One region of the Lactobacillus sp. UMNPBX6 genome, then DNA from elsewhere that is predicted to be linked to it. Evidence: predicted binding sites of a transcription regulator. Region 1 holds the regulator's gene; each other region holds the start of a gene.
The links. Region 1 encodes NrdR, which represses ribonucleotide reductase genes. Its sites were predicted from a motif close to ACACNATATATNGTGT; they were not measured.
Positions count from the first base shown of each region.

Region 2: nrdD (anaerobic ribonucleoside-triphosphate reductase) is a predicted target of NrdR. The motif match lies at 1,595-1,610, and genes of this name have one in related genera.
Region 3: pnuC (nicotinamide riboside transporter PnuC) is a predicted target of NrdR. The motif match lies at 2,937-2,952, and genes of this name have one in related genera.

Region 1 is NZ_PCZD01000047.1:6,542-11,187, reverse strand. Features, by position in the region: gene polA (DNA polymerase I) at 1-789, shown strand, start outside; gene mutM (DNA-formamidopyrimidine glycosylase) at 798-1,628, shown strand; gene coaE (dephospho-CoA kinase) at 1,625-2,227, shown strand; gene nrdR (transcriptional regulator NrdR) at 2,230-2,697, shown strand; gene CP357_RS07755 (replication initiation and membrane attachment family protein) at 2,700-4,031, shown strand; gene dnaI (primosomal protein DnaI) at 4,063-4,646, shown strand, end outside.
Region 2 is NZ_PCZD01000030.1:10,594-15,239, forward strand. Features, by position in the region: gene CP357_RS06195 (carboxylate--amine ligase) at 1-685, shown strand, start outside; gene CP357_RS06200 (SLAP domain-containing protein) at 791-1,234, shown strand; gene CP357_RS06205 (LPXTG cell wall anchor domain-containing protein) at 1,329-1,472, shown strand; gene nrdD (anaerobic ribonucleoside-triphosphate reductase) at 1,654-3,849, shown strand; gene nrdG (anaerobic ribonucleoside-triphosphate reductase activating protein) at 3,833-4,546, shown strand; gene CP357_RS06220 (iron-sulfur cluster assembly protein) at 4,617-4,646, shown strand, end outside.
Region 3 is NZ_PCZD01000019.1:5,305-9,950, reverse strand. Features, by position in the region: gene CP357_RS04605 (DNA/RNA non-specific endonuclease) at 1-95, opposite strand, end outside; gene CP357_RS04600 (exonuclease domain-containing protein) at 188-1,141, opposite strand; gene CP357_RS04595 (Sir2 family NAD-dependent protein deacetylase) at 1,150-1,950, opposite strand; gene pnuC (nicotinamide riboside transporter PnuC) at 2,163-2,903, opposite strand; gene CP357_RS04580 (LPXTG cell wall anchor domain-containing protein) at 3,243-4,646, shown strand, end outside.

The sequences.
Region 1 (4,646 bases):
CTGTCCAGTGTGGATCCTAACTTGCAAAATATCCCTACCCGCACCGAAGAAGGAAAGCAAATCAGAAAGGCCTTCGTGCCAAGTGAACCAGACGGCTACATCTTCTCTTGCGACTATTCACAAGTTGAACTCCGTGTGCTCGCTCATGTTTCGGGCGATCAAAATATGCAAGAAGCCTTCAAGACCGGTTATGATATTCACTCACATACCGCGATGAAGATTTTCCACTTGGATTCACCAGATCAAGTAACGCCACTGATGCGTCGTCACGCTAAGGCTGTTAACTTCGGTATCGTTTATGGTATTTCCGATTACGGTTTGTCCAAGAACTTAGGCATTTCTAGAAAACGTGCTCAAGAATTTATCGACAACTACTTCGAACAATATCCTCAAATCAAGGATTACATGAATAAAGCAGTACAAGAAGCGTGTGACAAAGGCTATGCCGAAACAATCATGCACCGTCGCAGATACTTGCCAGATATTCATGCTAAGAAATACACCGTTCGTGCCTTTGCTGAAAGAACTGCTATTAATTCACCAATTCAAGGTTCAGCTGCTGATATTATTAAAATTGCAATGATTAACATGCAAGAGAAGTTAGATGAACTACATTTGAAGACTAAAATGGTAGTGCAGGTACACGATGAATTGATTTTTGATGTACCAAAAGATGAGCTAGAAACAATTAAAAAGATTGTGCCTAAAGTAATGCAATCAGCTGTTAAGCTTGATGTGCCACTAATTGCTGATTCTGGCTGGGGACACAATTGGTATGATGCAAAGTAGGTGATAAAATGCCTGAAATGCCTGAAGTTGAAACAGTTCGAAGAACGCTGCTTCCTTTAGTTAAGGGAAAAACTATTAAAAAAGTGATTTTGTGGTATCCAAAAATTGTGGCGACTGATCATGAAAAATTTTTATCTGAATTGCCTGGTAAAAAGATTATCGATATTGATCGCTACGCCAAGTATTTGCTTATTCGCTTGAGTGATAATTTAACGATTGTTTCTCATTTGCGAATGGAAGGAAAGTATCATTTAACTGCGTCTGATGCGCCTAAGGATAAACACGATCACGTTGAATTTGTTTTTACTGATGGAACAGCGTTGCGGTATAATGATGTGCGCAAATTTGGGCGGATGCAGCTAATTTTAACTGGCACCGAAAGACAAACTACAGGGATTGGTAAGCTTGGAGTAGAACCAAATAGTTCTAAATTTACTTCAGAATATTTAATCAATGGCTTAAAGCGTAAGAAGAAAAATATCAAAAACACTTTGCTTGATCAATCAGTAGTAGCTGGTCTAGGTAATATTTATGTTGATGAGGTTCTTTGGCGAACCAAGATTCATCCTTTAAGTCAGGCCAATAAAATTCCTGTGGAAAAAGTATCTGAATTACATGATCAGATTAATAAAATTATTGCCGAAGCAATTAAGCTGCAAGGTACTACAGTTCATTCCTTTTTGAATGCGAATGGACAAGTTGGAGGCTTTCAAAGTAAATTGCAAGTTTACGGTCATGTAGGTGAGCCCTGCACAGTTTGTGGTACTAAATTTGAAAAAATTAAGGTTAATGGTCGGGGAACCACTTTTTGTCCTCATTGTCAGGTGATTTATAAATGAGTTATGTCTTAGCATTAACAGGTGGAATTGCCACCGGTAAAAGTACTGCTGATGATTTTTTTAAAAATAAAAACATTCCGATTATTGACTGTGATCAAATTGCCCACGAACTGATGAAACCCGGCAATGCATCTTGGCAAGTGATTAAAGATCATTTTGGGGTAGAATATTTAAATTCAGACCAAACAATAAATCGTAAAAAATTAGGGCAATTAGTTTTTAGTAATAAAAGAGCCTTGTCTGAATTAAATCAGTTGACGCATCCGTTAATTTTCGATAAAACAGTAGCAAAGATAAAAGAATATCAGAATTTTGCTCTTGTTATTTTAGATGCACCAGTGTATTTTGAAGCGGGATTGGATAAAAAACATGTAGCTAATGGAGTTTTAGTGATTACCCTTCCTGAGCAATTACAGATTGAACGTTTAAAAAAGCGTAATAATCTATCTGACGAGGAAGCAAGAATGCGGATTAATAGTCAGATGCCATTAGCTGAAAAAGAAAAAATGGCCGATTTTGTAGTGGCAAATACTGGTACAATAAAAGAATTAGAAAATAAACTAGAACAGATATTAATTAAGATCAAAGAAGAGGGATAGCTATGGAATGTCCAAATTGTCATCAAAATGCCTCCCGCGTTATTGATTCACGTCCTAGTGATGAAAACCGTGCAATCAGACGACGCAGAGAGTGTGAAAATTGTGGTTTTCGTTTTACAACTTTTGAAAGAGTAGAAACAGCTCCGTTACTTGTAATTAAAAATGACGGTACGCGTGAACCATTTAATCGCAAGAAAATCTTGCATGGTGTAATGGCTGCAGGACAGAAACGACCAATTAGCAGTGAGCAATTTGAGCAATTGGTTGATCATGTTGAAAATAAAGTAAGAAAGCAAGGCATTAGTGAAATTTCATCTAAGAAGATTGGTCAATACGTTATGGATAAATTGGCTGATCTTGATGATGTGGCTTACATTCGTTTTGCATCTATTTATCGTGAATTTAAAGATATGTCTAGTTTCATGAAGACTATGGAAGACATGATGGCTAAGAAAGGTAAGGGCAATTAGTCATGTTTGAGACGTCTGATCCCAAACATCTTTATTATGTAGCCAATCGTGTGAAGCTTTTTCCCGAAGATGAAAAAGTTTTAATCAAATTATATCAACCGTTAGTAGGTGCAGTAGCAGTAGCGCTATATCAGACTTTGATTCAAAATTATGATCCGTATGGCATAATTTCCGACTCGAAGGGGATATATTCATTGCAAGAGCAATTGGACTGCAGTTTGAAACAATTATTTGATTCATTGCATAAATTAGAGGCTGTAGGATTAATCCAAACACTTTTGTCTGATAATGTATTCAATAATGTTTTAGTTTTTAAATTGCTGCAAGTTCCAGCTGCAGACAAATTTTTTGCGACGCCACTTTTAGCTAGTTTATTAAAAGAAAAGGTTGGTGTATCAACCTTTCATGATTTAAGTCATGCTTTTGCTCAAGAAGCAAAATTAAGGGAAAAACCTATAAAAAATGCTAAAGACGTGTCAGCAAACTTTTTTGATGTTTTTCGTTTACCTGGGGATGAAGCAATCACTCCGTCTAGTGATGTGGTTCAAGCCGCACAAGAAAATAAGATTCATGAAGTTGAAACTGCCAAGGTGAATGATCACGATAGTATTGATTGGGATTTTATCAAGCAGGAGTATAATCGCTATCAAATTCCAGCTAGTGAAATTGACCTTAATAAAGATCAAATTCGTGGTTTAATCCAAACGTATGGCTTATCAGAAAAAGAATTTGTAGATGAAAGCTTGCCATGTCTTCATGGCTCATATAGCTTAAATATGCATGACATTAGCAATACTTTAGCGGAAAATTATAAGAGGGCTAATACTAGAGAAAATGTACAAAAGCAGTTAAATGAAGGGCAAAAAAAGGCATTAGCTGTGATTAAAGATATGGATGACCATGATAAAAAGCTGTTAAAAGCAGCTAATGAGAGTTCACCCGCTGAATTTTTGTATAAAATAAAAACGCAAAAAGGCGGTATAACTAGTGCCAATGAGAAGCAGATTATTAATAATTTGCACACCCAGTATGGGTTGCCTGAAGACTTAATCAACATTTTGACCTATACATGTCTTACTTATGACACAGTAGTTAGTTCTAATTTGGCTTATAAGATTGCCAATGACTGGCTGCAACATGGCGTGGCTACAGCCGTACAGGCTTTGCAATATGTGAAAAAGCGGCGCAATAGCTTTGGTAAGAAAAAATCTGTTCGAACTTATCAAAAGCGAGTCGAAAAAGGCACTGATTGGAGTAAGAAAAAGGCTGATAGGGATGCTGGCATTTCTACCGAGCAATTGAAGAATTTATTTAAAGATTTAAATAATAAATAGGATTCAAAGATAATTGGAAGTAGGTGAAAAAATGGAGCCAATTGGCAATGTAATTAAAAAGATTGTAAAAGAGCGTAATCTGGGTGATGAACAATCTTTGATAGAACAAGCCTTGCGTGATCCTGATGTGCAGTCATTTATTCATGCAAATGCAGATAAAATTGATCAAAAGATGATTCGAAATAGTATATCTAACTTGTATGAGTATTATTCTCAAAAGCATACTGCAAGTAAGGTGATGGCAGGGTATGCTCCCCAATTATTTTTGAATGGTAAAGTAATTGATATTCGGTATGTGCCAACTAAGGCAAAATTAGCTCAAGATCGCAAGCAAGCTGCCGAGCGAAGATTACAACTAATCGATGTTCCGACTCGTCTTCATGATGTGAGTTTGAGTGAAATTGATGTAAATGATGATCGTAAACAAGTTTTAACTTTGATCTACGACTTTTTAAGAAAATATAAGCAAAATCCGCATATTCGGGGACTATATTTGTCAGGTGATTTTGGTGTTGGTAAGACATATATTTTAGCGGGATTAGCTAATTATGTGGTCACGAACATGAATAAAAATGTTGTGTTCTTGCATGTGCCAACTTTTATAGCCGGATTAGC
Region 2 (4,646 bases), on a different contig from region 1:
GATCTACACCCACGGTTATACTGAAGACCTTATTTTACAAGACTTCATTCCTGGTGATGACTCAAACATGAGAACCTTGAATGCATACGTTGACAAAAACCACCAAGTTAAGATGATGTGCTTAGGTCACCCATTATTGGAAGACCCAACCCCACAATCAATTGGTAACTACATGACTATCTTGCCAGCATACGATGAAAAGTTGTACGAACAAGTTCAAGCCTTCCTTGAAAAGTTGAACTACACTGGTATGGCTAACTTTGATATCAAGTACGATACTCGTGACGGTCAATACAAGTTCTTCGAAATCAACTTGCGTCAAGGTCGTTCAAGCTTCTACGTAACTTTGAACGGTTACAACTTGGCTAAGTGGTACATTGACGACTACGTTGAAGACAGCTTGAAGGATAAGGACACTGTATACGGCAACAAGTTGAAGTCTAAGCACGTTTTATGGATGGGTGTACCAGTTAAGATCTTTAAGGAATACGCCTTTGAAAACGATGCTAAGGACACTGCAGAAGAATTAATTCACAAAGGCCGTTATGGCACTACTGTCTTCTACGACAAGGACCGTAACTTTAAGCGTTGGCTTTTGATGAAATACATGTTCCACAACTACTACGCTCGTTACAAGAAGTACTACGAAGTAAATAAGGGTCAATACTTCAAGAAAAATAAGTAATTGAATATATTTCAGAAAGTTTGGAAGCTATTTCCAAACTTTTTTTATTACTCATATCTTTGGAATAATGAGTTGGTGATATAATTACAGTGAATTTTTTCAAGGATGAAAATTAAAAAGTTAGGTATTGTTGCTGTGACAGGTATTATGGGGATTTCTGTTGCGGCTCCAGCTGCTACTACCGTTCAAGCTAGCCCATATTCAGATGCATTCTGGGGTTCTTTCAACGGTTATTTAGTCGGTAGAGCAGTTGACGAAGGTATTCAAGAAGGTACGCGTGCATACCACAAGTACAAGCATGATAAGAAAGTTTACGACTACAAGGCTAACCACGCTACTTTCCATATCAAGCACAAGGCATACATCTACAATAAATATGGTCGTCGTTTGGGCAAGAAGTACTTCTTAACTAATGATGGTAGAAATTACAACACGCCAAAGCGTACTTATACTTACCGCGGCGTTAAATACTACAAGTCAGGTTACTGGAAAGGACAACCTGTCTACGTAAGAGTTAAGGATACAGCTTTTACTCACGTGGCTGATTAATTAGAAAACTAAGAGTTTGGTGGAAATTTTCTACCAAACTTTTTTGATGTTCTGATATGTTTAATTATGAAATAGGGAAAGAGGGATGTTCAAAATGAAGAAGAATTTTGGAAAATTTGTCGGTGTGTTGGCATTGCCACAAACTGGTGCTAAAGAATCTACCGATATCTTAGGATCCCTACCCGCTGGTTTAGGATTGTTCGGATTTGGCGTAGATCGTAAGCGTAAAAATAACTAAAAATATTTCAAAAAATACCAAAAAGTTGGGAGAAATTTCTCTCAACTTTTTTTCTTGCTCAAAAATGTTTTAATGACAGCAATTTGCTAAATACAAGGTGTAGATGTCTCTATATGTATAGAATACAATATATTGTGTTCTATGGTAAGATTGATTCATAGATTTAGAGGGGTTGATCTTTATGTTAAAGCAAGAACTGGAACAGAAATTAAATACACCGACAATGTTTGTTAAGCGTGATGGCGCTAAATATCCGTTCGAATTGTTTAAATTGGAGATGGTTATTCACGCTCTTGGCTTGGACGATGTTAAGACAGTAATTTTAAGCAAGATTATGGATAAGCTTGATGATGACACTGTAACAGCACAAGATGTTGCGGATGCATTTAGACAAAGCTTGAATGAACTTGGCTATATTGAAGCTGCCAAAAAGTATGTTGCTTATCGCAAGCATGACGTTGCCGAATGGGAAAAACAAATTGATACTAAAAACCGTTTGGAACGCTTAGTCCATAAAGACCCAACCATCGTTAACGAAAACGCAAATAAAGATAGTGATGTCTTCAGCACTCAACGTGATTTGACTGCAGGTACAGTAGGTAAGACCGTTGGTCTGACTATGATGCATGAACACATCGCTAAAGCACACCTTCGCGGTGACATTCACTGGCACGACTTGGATTACACTCCACTTTCACCGATGTCTAACTGCTGCTTGATCGACTTCAAAGAAATGCTTACCAACGGCTTCAAGATTGGTAATGCCTACATGGAAAGTCCTAACTCAATCGGCGTTGCTACCAGCCAAGTTGTCCAAATCATCACTAACGTAGCTTCAAGTCAATACGGTGGTTGTTCGTTCGACCGTGCCGATGAAGTTTTAGCTCCTTTTGCTCAAAAGAACTACGAAAAGCACTTAAAGGATGCTAAAGAATTAATTGACGATGAAGAAAAAGCAGATGCTTTTGCTAAGAAGCGTACTAAGAAAGACATCTACGACGCTATGCAAAGCCTGGAATACGAGATCAACACTATGTTCTCAAGCCAAGGTCAAACACCATTTACTAGCTTGGGCTTCGGCCTTGGTACTTCTTGGATTGAAAAAGAAATCCAAAAAGATATTTTAAGAATCAGAATTGCTGGTTTGGGTAAAGAACACAGAACCGCGATCTTCCCTAAATTACTCTTCACCCTTAAGAAGGGGCTCAACTTGCACCCAGGTGATCCTAACTACGATGTTAAGAAGCTTGCCATCGAATGTTCAACCAAGAGAATGTACCCAGACGTTTTGAGCTACGACAAGATTAAAGAAATCACCGGCTCATTCAAGTGTCCGATGGGTTGTCGTTCATTCTTACAAGGTTGGAAGGACAAGAACGGCAAGGAAGTTAACTCAGGCAGAATGAACTTAGGTGTTGTTACTGTTAACTTGCCAAGAATCGCTATGGAAAGTCACGGCGACATGGATCTTTTCTGGAAGATCTTCAAAGTTAGAATGCAAACCTGCCACGAAGCATTGCAATTCAAGGCTCACCGCGTAACCGAAGCTAAGCCAGTCAACGCACCAATCCTTTACCAATACGGTGCATTTGGCAAGCGTCTTTCAGAAGATGGCAACGTTAACGACCTCTTCAAGAACGGCCGTGCCACTGTTTCCTTGGGCTACATCGGCCTTTACGAAGTAGGTACTGTCTTCTACGGTTCCGATTGGGAACACAACAAGGAAGCTCACGACTTCACTGTTGAGATCGTTAAGAAGATGCATGACTTATGTGCTAAGTGGGAAAAGGACGATCCTAACCACTACCACTACAGCTTGTACTCAACTCCAAGTGAAAGTTTGACCGACCGCTTCTGCAGACTTGATACTGCTAAGTTCGGCAAGGTTAAGGACATCACTGACAAGGAATACTACACTAACTCATTCCACTACGATGTTAGAAAGCACCCAACTCCATTTGAAAAGTTGAGTTTCGAAATGGATTATCCAAAATACGCTGCTGGTGGTTTCATCCACTACTGCGAATACCCTAACTTGAAGCAAAACCCAGCAGCTCTTGAAGCCGTTTGGGACTGGGCTTACGACAAGGTAGGCTACCTTGGTACCAACACTCCAATCGACAAGTGCTACAAGTGTGGTTTTGCCGGTGAATTCAAGGCTACTGCTAAAGGCTTCCAATGCCCAGTCTGCGGCAACCACGATCCACGTACCTGTGACTGTGTAAAGAGAACCTGCGGCTACCTTGGTAATCCTTTGAAGAGACCTATGGTTCACGGTCGTCATGAAGAAATTGCTCACAGAGTAAAGCACATGACCATGGGCTTAGTACGCGAAGAAGCTGAAGAGGAAACTAAAGAAAATGCCAAAGAAAGATAAAAACGATCAAGAAGGCCCTGACATTCGAAGCAGTTTGATCAAGGTTAATATTGATGGTGATACGGTATTTGTTGACTCAAATCAATATAAGCCTCAAGTTGATCACGCTAAGAAGTTGCTTAAGCAAAAGGCGATGCCTAAGAATCCTAAGCCACAAGAATGGAAGAGTGAAGAGCATAGTTTGCACAAGATTGCGGACTATAAGCCGTTCAACTTCGTTGATGGTGAAGGTGTAAGATGTAGTCTTTACGTTTCTGGATGTTTGTTTGACTGTCCGGGATGCTACAACTTGGCAGCGCAGAACTTCAACTATGGTCAGCCTTATACGCAAGACCTTGAAGACCAGATCATCAAAGATATGTCTCAGCCTTATGTGCAAGGTTTGACCCTTTTAGGCGGTGAACCATTCTTGAACACTTGGGTTTGCTTGAAAATTATTAACCGAGTTAGAAAAGAATTCGGTCATACCAAAGACATCTGGTCTTGGTCAGGCTACACTTGGGATGAATTGCAAAAGGAAACTCCTGATAAAAAAGAAATGCTGTCGAAGATCGATATCTTGGTTGATGGACGATTCCTTGAAGCAAAGAAAGATTTGACCTTGCAATTCAGAGGTTCAAGCAACCAACGAATTATCGATGTGCCTAAGTCATTGAAGGCTGGCAAAGTCGTTATTTGGGATAAATTGCAAAGATAGATAATAGATAAAAACAAGGGGTAATTGTAAAATTAGATTTACAGTTACCCTTATTTTGTGGAGAAAAACGATGAAAGAAGAAAAAATAGAGTTAGTTGAT
Region 3 (4,646 bases), on a different contig from region 1:
CCGCCAGCTTTAGTAAAAAGTCCCCATGCGATTGCTATCAGAACAATAACTGATGACAGAACTGTCCCCTGTTTTTTACGTTTTCTTCTTGCCATAAAAATCCTCCATTTATTAAGAAATAATACTAATTCAAACATCAGTTTGCAATAGAACAAAAGAAAAAAGCCATCTTTTTTCAAGATAGCTTTTAACTACGGGCCCAATCATCAAGCATTGATAAAAAGAAACTCTCTGATAAACGCTTAATCTTAGCTCCATCTTTAATCAATAAACGCGCTCTATTCAAGTCATCATTATCTTTTCTAAAGAAATCATGATCACCCATAATCAAATAATTCGTAGTATTTTCTACATTTTGATCAATTTGACCACCCATATTGTTAATCATTTTTTCCGCATCGTGCTGATACATGTGTAAATTACCAGATAAAACAATATTTTTATCTTGAACAGGATTACGGAACCCAAGTTGGTAACAATCAACTTCATCCCCAGTTAAATCGACATTCTTAATTTTGCCAATTGCCTGCTCTAATAAATCCTCCGTAAAATGCTGATTAAAGTCGTTATACACCTTAACTGTATCAAGAGAATCTGCCAAGCCGTGGTGCTGTTCTACTTGAGCAATTCCCGCACGCTGCATGCAGTCAATCAAACGATTATGCTGGCGCGGATAATATACTCTTGCTAGGCGAAGCACATCGACATAATCATTATTTAAAACTGGCAAGTTGTACTTTTGACTAAGATCATATAAGAAGTTCAAGTCAAAGTTAACATTATAACCAATAATGATGTCATCACTGATAAACTCACGAAATTCCTTAATTGCCTGTTCTGCAGGAATTCCTTCATTAACTAACTGTTCTTCAGTAATTCCGTTTAATTTAGTAATAAAAGCAGGAACTTTATTATTTTTAGGGAATTTTACTAAATTAGTGTATTGATCAACAATTTGACCATTTCTCACTTTTACCCCACCGAGTTCGGTAATCCGATCACGGAAAGGACTAAGACCAGTTGTTTCAATATCAAGCATTGTGTAATTAGACAAAAAGTCTGGTTTTTCTTGTCCCTTTTGCCGGAGTTTATCTTGTGCACCATCTACATGCAAAACCCCGTTTTTTACGTAAATACTCATCGTTCACCCTATTTAGTTAAATTCATCAACATATCACGCGAGCTAGTTGCAAAGCCTGCTGATCTCTTCTTCAAATCATCTGGCATGTCTTCATCAGCCAAATCAGCTGCTACATACTTCCAATGGTTAAATTGTTCTACCAATTTAACCATTGGATCAAGAAGCTGTGGACTAGTCTCATCGACGCCAAGCTCTAAAACTACAACTTTCTTGTCTTCATTACCAGTTAAAAACCAACGAAAACGAGTATTAGCATCTGTATCAGGGAAGAAGTTAGCATTAAGCGGCATGTGCAACTCCATTGGACTGTTGCAATCTTCACATTTTGGCACTTCACCTTCACCCACTAAAAATTTTTTGACTACTTCACGATCATCTTTTTGTCCATGGTTAATACCACTAGAACATTGCATTCTGGTCCAATCGCCAAAGACATTGAAAATGTGATTCTCATTAAAACCAGCGTTTTCAAAAAAGTGAGCAAAAGTACTAGTTGCAATAAAGTATTCCTTATCTTGCAAAAGTTTCTTTAAAGCTTGCATCGTTTCACCAGGTTCGTATTGAAGAGAATATTCATTCACCAATTCACTCCAAAAACTCCATTGTTCACTCCAAGATTCGAATTTCTTATCAAGGGCATCCCCAATTGTATGCACATCGTATTTGTCGGCAATTTTGCCAAACTGGTCATCGAAGTTTTCTTCACTTAAGATGTCCAATCCTTCTTCTTTAGCCATGCCATTACCTGCAGTAATGATCACTGCATCCGCATCTTTAATCCATTCTTTTACCTTAGTAAAATCTGCCATCTTTATCTCTTTTCTTATTTAGAATAACCGGTCAAACGTAATTGTCCATCGATGTATTCACCTAAGAACACATCATTGATTCCATTATAACCTGCAGCTTGTACTTCTTGCTCAAGCCATGCTTTTCATCCTGATTTTCTTATTCTTCAACTTTTTGTTTAATTCTACCATAATAAAAAAGCAGCGTTTTTTGCGCTGCTTTTTAAATCTTATTATTTAGAAATTTCTTTAAGCCCAGCATGACGACGTCCCATGTTAAACCAAGGTGAAACAGTAAATGCCAAAACATCATTAATGACATAAATCAATGAGTTGATAGCCATAGCCAAGTTGGCATCACCTTGTGCGTAAGTGATTCCCCAAAGAACAAGTTGAAAGATACCACTTGCAGTCCACCAGAAGTATTGGTTGTTGTAACGCATGAAGCACATAATTCCGGCAGTAAGTGAAATAGCAAAACTGATAGCATCAACCCAAGGACGTGGATCATTAGTGAACTTACCAATTAAGTAACCAGAAACCACATAAACAAGCAAGGTACCAACGATGGCGATTAACCATTCTTTTGAGCCAAATTTTCTCAAATGGTTCTTAGTATCATTATTCCATGACTTTACTGACAAAATAACTGGTAAGTCCAAAGTTGCAATATAAGCAATTTGTTCAAAGATGGAAAGATAATTCTTAGCTGACCAACCTGCATAAATAAAGCAAGCTGCTGATACTAATCCTAACCATCCATTAATTGCCTTAGTAGCATTAATTGCCAATACACAAAGCGTACCTAATAAAGTACCAATAAAAGTAATTAAAGTTACGCTGGTAACCTTAGCTTGAATAAGTAATGCTAATTGAAAACCAAAAGCAAAAAACCATAAACAATAATTTTGTATTGGCCATCCCTTTAATTGATTAAATAGCCAAACGAAATAATTCTCGTGTTCTCTTTCCATCTACACAAACTCCTTTAAATTTAGGTTCACAAAACACAACATTTTGTGCCTTATCCGCTTTTTCCTAATAAAAGCATCGATATATATTGTAATCGAATTAAGCATTTTATACAATCTTGAATCTTACAAAATATTGTGCTAATAGCACTTAAAGATGTCTATATGTTGTGTTTATGAGAAAAATTATTAGTTTTGATTTTCATCTATATAAAATCAAATTTGAATACTTAAGAATATATAAAGGTACTCAAAAAGTACTATTCTGGAGTGACACACCATCATATAATATAAGTGTAAATTAGTGACATATTGTCATACTATCCAGATGAGGGTAAAAAAATGTTTAAATCAACAAAATCACAATTTGCAATTAGAAAATTAAGTAAGGGCGCTGTTGCGGTTTTATTGACTTTCGGTATTTTCGCTAACACTACTTCTGGTATCGTGTCAGCTACAGTAAATGATGGTATCGATATAAGCGCTATCGAAATCAGAGGGGGTACAACAGATACTACTGAATCTTCAGTAGAAGATATTACTCCTGAATCCACTACTGAAGTTTCAACTTCAAATGATGATCAATCAACTCCAGTAAATTCAGAAATTACTCAAAATACAGAAACTATTTCTGAAAATACTCAAGCTGAAACTGCCACTGAAATCAACAAAGCTGAAAATACAGCTAAAGAAGAATCAACGGTAGAAAATGCAACTACTAATGATGCAACCGTCACCGAAGATCAAACCACTACTGATAAAACTGAAACTTCTTCTCCAGAAAATACAAATCAAACTGAAACAACTACTAAGAAGCCAACAATTAACGTTGATACTGAAAAAGTAGACAAAGAGGATGAAGAAGAAACAAAAAAATTAGAAGATATTAAAAAATATATCGAGGAAGTAGCTGCAAAACACCCATTGGGAATTGCCGGTATCTTCCACATCTTTGGTAATGAAGTAGATGGTCAAGTGCACATTGCTGGTAATATTGCCGCAGATAAAGTTGGCGCTGGCGATTTTGGCACTAACTCAGGTGCTACCAGCAACTTAACTAATGGTGATATTCACTACATCGGTAGCATTGACCACCTCAATAAAATTAATGGTGACAACAAGTTAGTTATCTTCGGCCCAGACATTGAATACCGTTCATACGAAAATGGTGGCGCTATTCAAGTTAACTTTGGTACTAAGGATGAACCTAAATGGCAAAAAGTTGACATTAAGCACAGCCACATTATTCAAGCTGACAAGCCTTTAGACATTCAAGGTGAGTTAGACAAATTAGGTGAAAAGTCAGACAACTGGGCAGGCCAAAGCCAAACTGAGGGTGTTAAGGCTGACTTCACTGACCACAATAACAGTTGGATCGATGTTTCCGAAGCAATCAAAAATGCCGGTGATAGAAAAGAACCTATTTACGTAACAGTTGATGCTAGTCACATCTCAGGTGATAACAAGCGTAATATCACTATCAAGGGTATCCCTGCTGATGAAAATGCTCCAATCATCATTTTGAATGTTACTAATGTTCAAAACGGAGACTTGACTGTAAAGACACATCTGGTTTTAGAATACTCAGACCAAAACAATGTAAATGGTTCTAGTGAAAAGCATGGTCAAGCTAACAAGTTATTGTGGAACTTTGGTACCAACCTTAACTCATTGAACATTGATGGTGACTGCCACTTAGGCAGTATTCTAGCTTCAAACGCACACATTACTACAAATGTAAACGTG